Paraglaciecola psychrophila 170: one gene and its partners. The protein of the gene in region 3 interacts with the protein of the main gene of each other region in a pairwise test. Links are inferred from orthologs where the notes say so. Each region holds a gene or a part of one and is shown on either strand. Other genes may lie near its edges.

The links.
Region 1: the proteins of aceE (region 3) and groL interact in binary tests that used the Escherichia coli proteins (3 or more experiments, as listed by UniProt). The link is inferred for Paraglaciecola psychrophila 170 from one-to-one orthologs.
Region 2: the proteins of aceE (region 3) and nth interact in binary tests that used the Escherichia coli proteins (3 or more experiments, as listed by UniProt). The link is inferred for Paraglaciecola psychrophila 170 from one-to-one orthologs.

What each region holds. Positions count from the first base shown.
Region 1 is NC_020514.1:4,803,848-4,807,366, reverse strand. What follows is about bases 180-3,142. They hold groL (chaperonin GroEL), read right to left. Parts: upstream 2,499-3,142; coding sequence 861-2,498; downstream 180-860. Other genes in these bases: C427_RS21085 (co-chaperone GroES), read right to left, coding at 2,537-2,827; C427_RS21095 (hypothetical protein), read right to left, coding at 180-244. In the rest of the region: more of C427_RS21095, read right to left, coding at 1-179; C427_RS21080 (MipA/OmpV family protein), read left to right, coding at 3,174-3,519.
Region 2 is NC_020514.1:1,595,840-1,599,302, forward strand. Bases 180-3,086 are described here. They hold nth (endonuclease III), read right to left. Parts: upstream 1,996-3,086; coding sequence 1,363-1,995; downstream 180-1,362. Other genes in these bases: C427_RS06935 (efflux RND transporter permease subunit), read left to right, coding at 180-645; C427_RS06940 (hypothetical protein), read left to right, coding at 699-1,073; C427_RS06950 (electron transport complex subunit E), read right to left, coding at 2,061-2,759; rsxG (electron transport complex subunit RsxG), read right to left, coding at 2,752-3,086. Outside these bases: more of C427_RS06935, read left to right, coding at 1-179; more of rsxG, read right to left, coding at 3,087-3,441; electron transport complex subunit RsxD, read right to left, coding at 3,438-3,463. UniProt on the Escherichia coli protein: DNA repair enzyme that has both DNA N-glycosylase activity and AP-lyase activity. The DNA N-glycosylase activity releases various damaged pyrimidines from DNA by cleaving the N-glycosidic bond, leaving an AP (apurinic/apyrimidinic) site.
Region 3 is NC_020514.1:1,358,345-1,362,118, reverse strand. The notes cover bases 394-3,611. They hold aceE (pyruvate dehydrogenase (acetyl-transferring), homodimeric type), read left to right. Parts: upstream 394-726; coding sequence 727-3,411; downstream 3,412-3,611. Other genes in these bases: aceF (dihydrolipoyllysine-residue acetyltransferase), read left to right, coding at 3,438-3,611; C427_RS05885 (FCD domain-containing protein), read left to right, coding at 394-569. Also shown: more of C427_RS05885, read left to right, coding at 1-393; more of aceF, read left to right, coding at 3,612-3,774. UniProt on the Escherichia coli protein: Component of the pyruvate dehydrogenase (PDH) complex, that catalyzes the overall conversion of pyruvate to acetyl-CoA and CO(2).

The sequences.
Region 1 (3,519 bases), 3.4 Mb from region 3 along the record:
AATAATCATCCTCGGCATCGTTGCGAACATGAAGATCAATTTCTTGTCTCAACTCATTCTCTTGCTCCATTTCTTGACGATGATTTCGTTGTGTGGAATTTGATGCCTCATACATCGATAAGGAAATTGCAGCCTCCGTTACAATACGCTGTAAGTTACTTAGCATGCCTTCAATTTCATGCTTTAAACTTTGGTCTTCGAATTGAAGCCGCGTGCCCGGATAGTTTAATTCGATGATGTACATGCCACTCCTTGCTTATAACAGCTTATTATATTCTCCTGTGACATATCCTACCGTGTGAGCTAGGACTGAACAACGTATAAACGGCTAAAGAATTATATCTAAATCATAAGGTAACGAGCCAATCTTCCAATTCAGTGAACCACGAAGCTATCGTCATCAAGGACATGGTACAAATGACACACCTGTATGGGGAAGCTTTGATAGCTAGTTCTAGTTTGTATTGTCCCATGATGCGTTCATACGTAATGCCTTTAGGCTTATCCCCTTGCTGGAAGTCTTTGGCTTAGGTCTTTGGTTTAAATAGGAGCACTGGTGGTAAAGGTCTAAATGAGAATGATTCTTAAAACTGAATATTTCAAGACTACGATAATCGTAGAAGTAAGGTAACGACGCAATCGTCATAGATATCTAGTACCCCAGCATGCCCCCCTATGGCATCTGTAAGGGAATAAAAGAGACTTATGTGAATAGGTGAGAATAGGGAGCGTAAAGAGCTGTGTGTCAGTTATAGATGTAAAAAAGGGCGCCACGAATGGCACCCTTAATGTCTCCACAATTGACTCTACAAGGTTAAAATAAACCTTTTTAAATCAACAACTAGCGTGGGGAAGCTTAATTACATCATACCGCCCATGCCACCCATTCCGCCCATGTCAGGCATGCCAGGTGCATCAGTTTTTGGAGCTTCGGCAATCATACATTCTGTGGTGATCATCAAACTTGCGATTGATGCGGCGAACTGCAATGCAGAACGAACCACTTTAGTAGGATCTAGAATACCCATCTCTATCATATCGCCGTATGTGTCGTTGGCAGCGTTATAACCGAAGTTGCCTTCGCCATTCTTCACTGCGTTAGTCACAACAGAAGCTTCTGCGCCAGCATTAGAAGCGATTTGACGTAATGGCGCTTCCATTGCACGAAGTGCTAGTGTAATACCGTGAGTTTGGTCTTCGTTGTCGCCTTTTAAGTCAACCATTTTAGAGGCCGCACGAACTAGAGCAACACCACCGCCAGGTACAACACCTTCTTCTACTGCAGCACGTGTTGCATGAAGTGCATCTTCAACACGGTCTTTTTTCTCTTTCATTTCGACTTCAGTGGCTGCGCCAACCTTGATAACTGCAACACCGCCAGCTAATTTAGCTAGACGCTCTTGAAGTTTTTCTTTGTCGTAGTCAGAAGTAGATTCTTCAATCTGTGCACGAATTTGCGCAACACGACCTTTAATCATCTCCTCTTCGCCAGCACCATCTACAATAGTGGTGTTGTCTTTGTTGATCACAACACGTTTAGCTGTACCAAGATCTTCTAGTGTTACTTTTTCAAGTTCTAAGCCGATTTCTTCAGAAATCACTGTACCACCAGTAAGTGTTGCAATGTCTTGCAACATAGCTTTACGACGGTCACCAAAACCAGGTGCTTTAACCGCTGCTACTTTAACGATACCGCGCATGTTGTTTACTACTAAGGTAGCTAGTGCTTCTCCTTCAACATCTTCAGCAATAATCAACAAAGGCTTAGATGCCTTTGCAACCGCTTCTAATGTAGGTAGTAATTCACGTATGTTGGTAATTTTTTTATCAACCAAAAGCATGTATGGGTTGTCTAGTTCAACTGTCCCGTTTTCTTGGTTGTTCATGAAGTAAGGAGACAAATAACCACGGTCGAATTGCATACCTTCTACAACGTCTAATTCGTTTTGTAGAGACTGGCCTTCTTCAACTGTAATTACGCCTTCTTTGCCTACTTTATCCATTGCTTCAGCGATAAGGTCGCCGACTTCAACGTCAGAGTTTGCAGAGATAGTACCTACTTGGGCGATAGCTTTGCTATCAGCACAAGGTACAGATAAGGCTTGTAATTCTTTTACTGCAACAACAATAGCTTTGTCGATGCCGCGTTTAAGATCCATTGGGTTCATACCGGCAGCAACTGCTTTCAAACCTTCGGTCACAATAGCTTGAGCCAATACAGTTGCAGTAGTAGTACCGTCACCGGCTTCGTCATTTGCTTTAGACGCTACTTCTTTAACCATCTGTGCACCCATATTTTCGAATCTGTCTTCCAATTCGATTTCTTTGGCTACAGATACACCATCTTTAGTGATGGTAGGTGCACCAAATGATTTTTCTAAAACCACGTGACGACCTTTAGGACCTAAAGTTACTTTTACTGCGTTAGCAAGGATGTTGACACCGGCTAACATTTTTACTCGAGCGTCATCAGAAAAACGAACTTCTTTAGCTGCCATGATAATAATTCCTCAAAAATGCTGTTAATGGATTGGGTTTATTCGACTACTGCTAAGATGTCGCTTTCACTAAGGATAAGCACTTCTTCGCCGTCTAACTTTTCAGTTTTAACCCCATAACCATCGTTGAAAATAACGATGTCACCTATTTTAACGTCGACTGCTTTAACATCGCCATTATCTAGTACACGACCATTTCCTACAGCGATAACTTCGCCGCGAGTCGACTTTTCTGCTGCAGAGCCTGTTAATACAATGCCACCTGCAGATTTACTTTCTTGTTCGTGACGCTTAACGATAACGCGATCGTTTAAAGGACGAATTGCCATTTTCAAATCTCCTGAAAATTCCAATGTTAATAATGCTATGTGCCTTTGACATAAAGGCGGTGATTAAGCAGAAGACGCATCGTCTGCTTAGAATTCTTTTCTGATAGAACTTAGTTCTGCGTTCATAGATGGGGTTAGCAGGAGTGATCTCAAGGCTTTTTAATTAAAAAAGTAAAATAAATACGATGTTTCACTCCATACATTTTGACATAGGGTAAGTGATTCACTTTTACAATGCTGTAAAAGTGGATCTTTTGTTGCTGTCACAGAGTATTAGGTTTTGAATCTATAATTGTTGCCTATGGGAGGTTTCATTTTGGTTGCAAAAAACAATAGGCTTTACTTTATGAAATATTGGGCGTTATTGGTGTTAATTGTGACGAGTACTCACATCAAAGCTCAGGAGGAGATTGCCTTAGAAGATGATATGCGACCTGTGTGGGAGGTGGGTGTATTTGCTGCGGCTTTTAGTTCCCCTGAATACCCTGCAGCAGGTCAACGTCAGATTAATGTTATTCCCGCCCCATATTTTATTTATCGCGGTGAAACCTTACGAATTGGTGATGGCTCAATTGCCAGAGCAGTAGCAATCGATAAAAGTTGGTATGAACTCGACTTATCTTTGGCAGGTTCGTTTAACGCTAATTCAGAGGATAACGAGGCAAGGCTTGGTATGCCTGATATAGATTTTA
Region 2 (3,463 bases), 240 kb from region 3 along the record:
GTAAAGGAACTGCTGTCAGCAGTGCGCGAGCAAGTGAATGAAGTTGAATTAGGCGCAGATAGCTTTATCAGTATTGAAGGGCAATTCTTAGCGCAAGAGCAAGCCATGCGTTTGTTAGTGATATTATCAAGCATATCGTTCGCACTTATATTTTTAGTGTTGTACATGCGATATCAATCTTTCGTATTTGCCAGCATTATCATGAGTAGTTTACCCATGGCGCTATTAGGCGCGGTTGCAGCAATGTGGTTAACGAACACACCACTTTCGGTTGCATCTGTTGTTGGCTTTATCACACTTACCGGCATTGCTTCGCGCAACGGTATATTAAAACTGAGTCATTATCTCAACCTGATAAAATTTGAGGGAGAACAATTTAACACCCAGTTAATTGTCAGAGGGGCGCAAGAAAGGTTGGCGCCTGTGATGATGACATCCATGGTGACTGCATTTGCGCTGATCCCATTATTAATGGCCGCCGATGCGCCTGGTAAAGAGATTTTGCATCCTGTTGCGGTGGTTATCTTCTCAGGACTATTAACTTCAACTTTATTAGACACCTTGTTGACGCCTTTGCTATATCGGGAGTTTGGCGGTAAGGCAAGCATGCTTTGGCAAAAACGTAAGTCAGACGAATTAATGTAAATAGGTTTATTCTGGCGACGCCTTACTGAAGTTCGCCAAAATGGAGTGTAATCATGAAAGCAATAATAAAGTTAGTGTTGATAGCGCTAATAACTTCAGCAGTGATGGTATCAAATGCATTGGCACATGGAAGCTTAGAGCCAATGCATGGCGGTGTGGTCAAAGAAGCGCATGACATGGTATTTGAGCTGGTCAGAGAGGAAAAGTCAGTCAGTCTTTATGTACGTGATCACGGTGAAGCATACCCAACCACTGAGCTTGTCGCTAATGTTGTGGTATTAGCAAACAAAGAGAAAAGTGAGGCACCATTCATCCCATCTGGAGGAAATAAAATGGTGGCTGACATTACTATTAATGATGGTGCAAAAGTATTGATTCGAGTTAGTGAAGAAGATCATCACCCGGTCACTATCCGTTATAGTTTTTAGAACTGTTAAGTGAACATCCGTAAGTGGCGTTTTTATGCGAATTCTTAGATCACTGCTCATAAGGCAATGGCTGCCTCTGATAACGTCTTGGCATCAACATAACAATGGTGAGCGTTAGTTATTGTAGAAGACTTCTCTTACAAATTTGAAACGCGTATGTATCCTTTTGCAGTTGTTAAGACGGCCGGCAGACCTTAATCATATGACTGCAACTCGCTTCTTACTGACAATGAGGTCTTTAGAGCCCAGAATATCAGAGTGGTGTTGAGACAACTACTTTGAACGCTTTCTATTCGGTTTTATCTTTGAACTCGCATAAGTCCTCGATGGAACAAGAACCACAGCGAGGTTTACGGGCAATGCATGTATACCTGCCATGTAAAATCAACCAATGATGCACATCTACCTTAAATTCGGCAGGTACCACTTTTAGCAGCTTTTGCTCTACCAAATCAACGTTTTTGCCCATAGCTAATTTAGTTCTGTTTGATACTCTAAAAATGTGGGTGTCTACGGCTATGGTGGGCCAGCCAAAAGCCGTATTTAATACAACGTTAGCTGTTTTTCGGCCCACGCCTGGTAAGGCTTCTAGTGCCTCTCTATCTTGTGGTACTACTGACTCATGTAGATTAATTAACATGCCACAGGTTTTAATGACGTTCTCAGCCTTGGCATTAAACAAACCAATGGTCTTGATGTAGGTTTTTAACCCATCCACACCTAGAGCATAAACAGCCTCTGGGGTATTCGCTACTGGGTACAACTTATCGGTTGCCTTATTAACACTTACATCGGTCGCTTGCGCAGATAAAATTACCGCAATCAATAGCTCAAAGGGACTAGAAAAATTAAGCTCTGTTTCAGGATGTGGGTTAGCCCCGCGCCAGCGAGTCAACATTTCTAAGCGTTTGAGTTTATTCATTTGATATCATTTTATACTCTAAAAAATCTCATGTCGCGCGGCGACCAGTGATGTATCTCGTAGCTTTAGCTCTCAGTCGTGACTCTAGCCCGCTGTACCACTTTTTCTTCAGTCTTGGCGGCAAATAATTTTTCCATATGGTTATCTAATACATTCTTAAGTGCGATCAACAGGCCCATACATAAAAAAGCACCGGGAGGTAAAATAGCGAGTAAAAATGGGCTGTCTGTTTCAAATACAGTGATTTTTAAGATCGTAGCCCAATCACCTAACAATAAATTAGCACCATCAAACAAGGTGCCATAGCCTAATAATTCGCGCATCGCGCCTAATAATACCAACACAACGGTAAAACCAAGTCCCATCATCAAACCGTCAAAAGCTGATTTGCCTACTGTGTTTTTAGAGGCATAGGCTTCAGCTCGTCCGATAATGGCGCAATTAGTGACTATCAGTGGAATAAAAATGCCTAGGGCTTGATACAGCGTAAATGTGTAAGCGTTCATTAAAAGCTGCACTATGGTCACAAAAGAAGCGATGATCATCACAAAAATTGGGATCCGGATTTCGCTAGGAACCCAATTACGGATTATCGACACTGTAGTATTTGAACCAATCAATACGAGAGTGGTAGCGAGGCCTAAACCTAAGCCATTGGTAATGGTGGCTGTTACGGCAAGTAAAGGGCATAAACCTAACAGCTGCACCAGTGCAGGGTTGTTTTTCCAAAGTCCTTGCCAGCTTAACTCTTTAAATTCATTCATTACTTTCGCTCATTTTTTCAGTCATATTATCTACGGAGCAGGCATTGGGAGCTTGAAAAATAGCGGCTTGATTTGCTAAGTAATATTCGACACTTAATTTAACTGCGTTAACCACTGCTCTGGGGGTAATGGTAGCACCTGTAAACTGATCAAACTGTCCACCGTCTTTTTTAACGGCCCAATTTGTAGCTATTTCTGCATTATAAATTTGATTATCGAAGTCCAATACCCAATTGCTAATCCGTAAATCAATTTTGTCACCTAAGCCCGGTGTTTCTTTGTGTTCGAGTGTTCTGACGCCCGTTACCTTAGCTGTACCTGGTTGCGAACTAGTTATGCCCACCACCAATTGGATTTTACCGCTATAACCGTCTGGCGCAGTTGTTTCTATAGCCGCCGCAACTGCTTGACCTTGTTTAGTGGCACGATAGATATGTTGAGCTTGATTAGAGCCTAACAATTCAGTTGAAGTGGCCAAGGTACAGTCTAACTGGATGGCATTGTCATAAAGGCTTTCATCAATGACTGCATTGAGAATCGATAATAATTTTTGTTGTTGCTGCAAAGCAATCTGATCTTTAGTACCAAAGTAGGTAAGTGCAATCAGCCCCGTCGTGACTATGGCGAAAACGGCTAAGATCAAGCCATTTTTAGTCATAGTATGCTGGATACTCTTTGTCATGACTTAGCCTTATCTATGGGTT
Region 3 (3,774 bases):
ATTTGGTGGAACGTAAACAAGGCGGAGGCACTTTTGTAAAGCCCCGACTAAACGAATTGATCACAGACCCGCTTTTATTACTTCTATCTGACAAACCAGAAATGCAATTCGACTTACTTGAATTTCGTCATGCGCTAGAAGGTATGGCTGCTTACTATGCCGCCCTGCGAGGTCAACCAGAAGATTATGAAGCGTTAGAAAGCGCATTGGAAGCTTTGCCAGATGACTCAACCGATAAAAGCCAGCAAGCCATTGCTTTAGTTAATTTTTATCTCACTATGGCCAACGCAGCTCACAACATGGTTTTACAGCACGTGATGCGCAGTCTACAGTCTATGCTGCAAGACAATATTCAGCGTAACTTAGAGGTTTTGGCTAAACATGCTGATGCTGCTCAAAATATAAACAAACAAAGGCGCAACATAGTTAAGGCTATTCTAGCAGGTGATCCTGAACAAGCTCGCAAGGCTAGTAATGAACACTTAGCCTATATTGAAGACACCTTACTGAACATTAATCGACAAGATATGCGTATGCAGCGTGCCTTACGCCGAATAGAAGTAAATTAAGAAAACAAATTAACTATTTCATTCAACGTGTTTCGGCACGTTTAAGCATGAAATTAATAAAAACTTATTGAAATATAGAGCATGGTTGGTGTTGTACACTGATTTTATTTATATGCGATAAGTACCTACATTAACAAACTATAAAAAGGAAAGCACCATGGCTGATATGATGCATCCGGATGTGGATCCGCAAGAAACACAAGAGTGGTTAGACTCGCTAGAAACAGTTTTTAAAGAAGAGGGTGCTGAACGCGCACATTTTCTTTTAGAGGCTCTAATTGACAAAGCTCGTCGCAATGGAGCGCATTTACCTTATGACGCAACCACTGCTTACATCAATACCATTCCGGTAGTGCAAGAGCCTACTATGCCTGGAGACCAAACGATTGAAGCGCGAATTCGTGCTGCTATACGTTGGAATGCCTTAATGATCGTGCTACGTGCTTCTAAGAAAGACTTAGATCTAGGTGGCCATATTGGTAGCTTCGCATCCTCAGCCATGTTGTACGATGTAGGTTTTAACCACTTTTTTAAAGCACCTAACGACAAAAACAGTGGCGACTTTATATTTTATCAAGGCCATATTTCTCCAGGTATTTATGCCCGCTCTTTCCTAGAAGGCAATTTATCAGAAACACAGTTAAATAATTTTCGTCAAGAATGTGATGGCCAAGGAATACCTTCTTATCCTCATCCTCACTTAATGAAAGATTATTGGCAGTTTCCTACTGTTTCTATGGGTTTAGGTCCATTGCAAGCTATCTACACTGCACGTTTTTTAAAGTACTTAACTAATCGTGGCATCAAAGATTGTTCCGAGCAAAGAGTATATTGTTACTTAGGTGACGGTGAGTGTGATGAGCCTGAATCATTAGGCGCCATTGGTTTGGCTTCTCGTGAAGGTTTAGACAACTTAACCTTCGTCATCAACTGTAACCTACAACGTTTGGATGGACCGGTTCGTGGTAACGGAAAAATAATTCAAGAGCTTGAAGGCACTTTCCGTGGCGCAGGCTGGGAAGTAGTAAAAGTCATTTGGGGTAGCTACTGGGATGCACTCATTGCCCGTGACAAATCCGGTAAACTTTTACAACTAATGAATGAAACTGTAGACGGTGAATACCAAAACTGTAAAGCCAAAGGTGGCAAGTACACCCGTGAAAACTACTTTAACAAATATCCCGAAACAGCGGCGCTTGTGGCAAACATGTCTGACGAAGATATTTTCCGGCTAAACCGTGGTGGACATGACCCAGTTAAAGTATTCGCCGCTTACCAAAAAGCCATGGATACCAAAGGTCGTCCAACGGTTATTTTAGCCAAAACTATTAAAGGTTTTGGTTTAGGTGCATCAGGTGAAGCCTTAAATATTGCGCACAACGTGAAAAAAATGGATGTGGATTCCCTAAAAAAATTCCGCGACCGTTTCAACATTCCTGTCACAGACGAAGCCATTGCTGATTTACCTTATTTTAAATTTGCTGAAGACAGTGAAGAATATAAGTATATGAAAGCACGTCGCGAAGCATTAGGTGGTTCATTACCGCAGCGCCGTGTGCAAGCAGAAGACCAACTTGAGATGCCTGAATTAAAAGCCTTTGATGCTATTTTGAAAGGTTCAGGCGACCGTGAAGTGTCTTCTACTATGACCTTTGTACGTGTACTTAATGTCTTATTGAAAGATAAGAAAATGGGTAAACGTGTGGTACCTATTATTCCTGATGAAGCCCGTACTTTTGGAATGGAAGGTCTATTCCGTCAAGTGGGTATTTACGCCAACGAAGGTCAAAAATACACGCCTCAAGATGCAGACCAAGTGGCCTATTACCGTGAAGATAAAAAAGGTCAGGTTTTACAAGAAGGTATCAACGAACTAGGTGCTATGGCTTCTTGGGTCGCTGCTGGTACGTCTTACTCCACTTGCAACGCCACAACTATCCCCTTTTACATATACTACTCCATGTTTGGTTTCCAACGTGTAGGCGATTTAGCTTGGGCTGCTGGCGACAGCCAAGCTCGAGGCTTTTTGTTAGGTGCCACTGCAGGTCGTACCACCCTTAACGGCGAAGGTCTACAACATCAAGATGGGCATTCACATGTTCAAGCTAATTTGATCCCAAATTGTGTTACCTATGACCCAACTTACGGATATGAAGTAGCGGTAATAGTGCAAGACGGTTTACGTCGTATGTACACTGAAAACGAAAATGTATTCTATTACCTCACCCTGATGAATGAAAATTATCAACATCCTGCTATGCCAGAAAGCAAAGACATAGCCAAACAAATCATCAAAGGTATCTACAAGTTAGAGCGAGTTGAAGCAAAAGGTAAGGCTAAAGCTAAGTCCAATGTTCAACTTATGGGCTCGGGCACAATCTTAAATGAAGTACGCAAAGCAGCGCAGATTTTAAGTGAAGACTACAAAGTCTCTTCCGATGTATATTCTGTGACCTCTTTCAACGAATTAGCCCGTGAAGGTCAGGCCATAGCACGTTGGAATATGCTTAACCCTGAAGCTGATGCTAAAACATCATACATAGGTAAAGTTATCAGTAAAGATGCAGGTCCTGCTATTGCAGCCACTGACTATGTGAAAGGTTATTCTGATCAAGTGCGTGCCTTCATTGACACCGACTATCGTTGCCTAGGTACTGATGGTTTTGGCCGCAGTGATAGCCGTGCAAACTTACGTACACACTTTGAAGTCAATGCGGCATATATAGTCGTTGCGTCTTTGTATGAACTCGCCAAACGTGGTGAAGTTGACAAAAAAGTAGTGACCGAAGCAATTAAACGCTTTGACATCAACATCGACAAACTTAACCCACTTTACGCTTAATAGTGACTAGATAAGGAGTTTTACATATGTCTGATATACAAAAAATTCTAGTCCCCGATGTAGGTGGCGAAGAAGTTGAAATCATTGAAATTTGTTTCGCCGTCGGCGATACATTAGAAGCTGAAGACGGAGTGATTACCGTTGAAACCGATAAAGCATCAATGGACATCCCTGCCCCTTTTGCAGGTGAATTGATCAGTTTGTCGGTCAAAGTGGGTGACAAAATCAAAGAAGGTGATGTAATTGGTGAAATTAAAGCATCAGGATCAACTGCTGCTGAAGAAGAAGCACCAGCAGAACCCGAAGAAAAAGAATCCGCTTCTGAAGTTGCAACAAAAGAAGAACCTAGCAAAGCAGAATCAA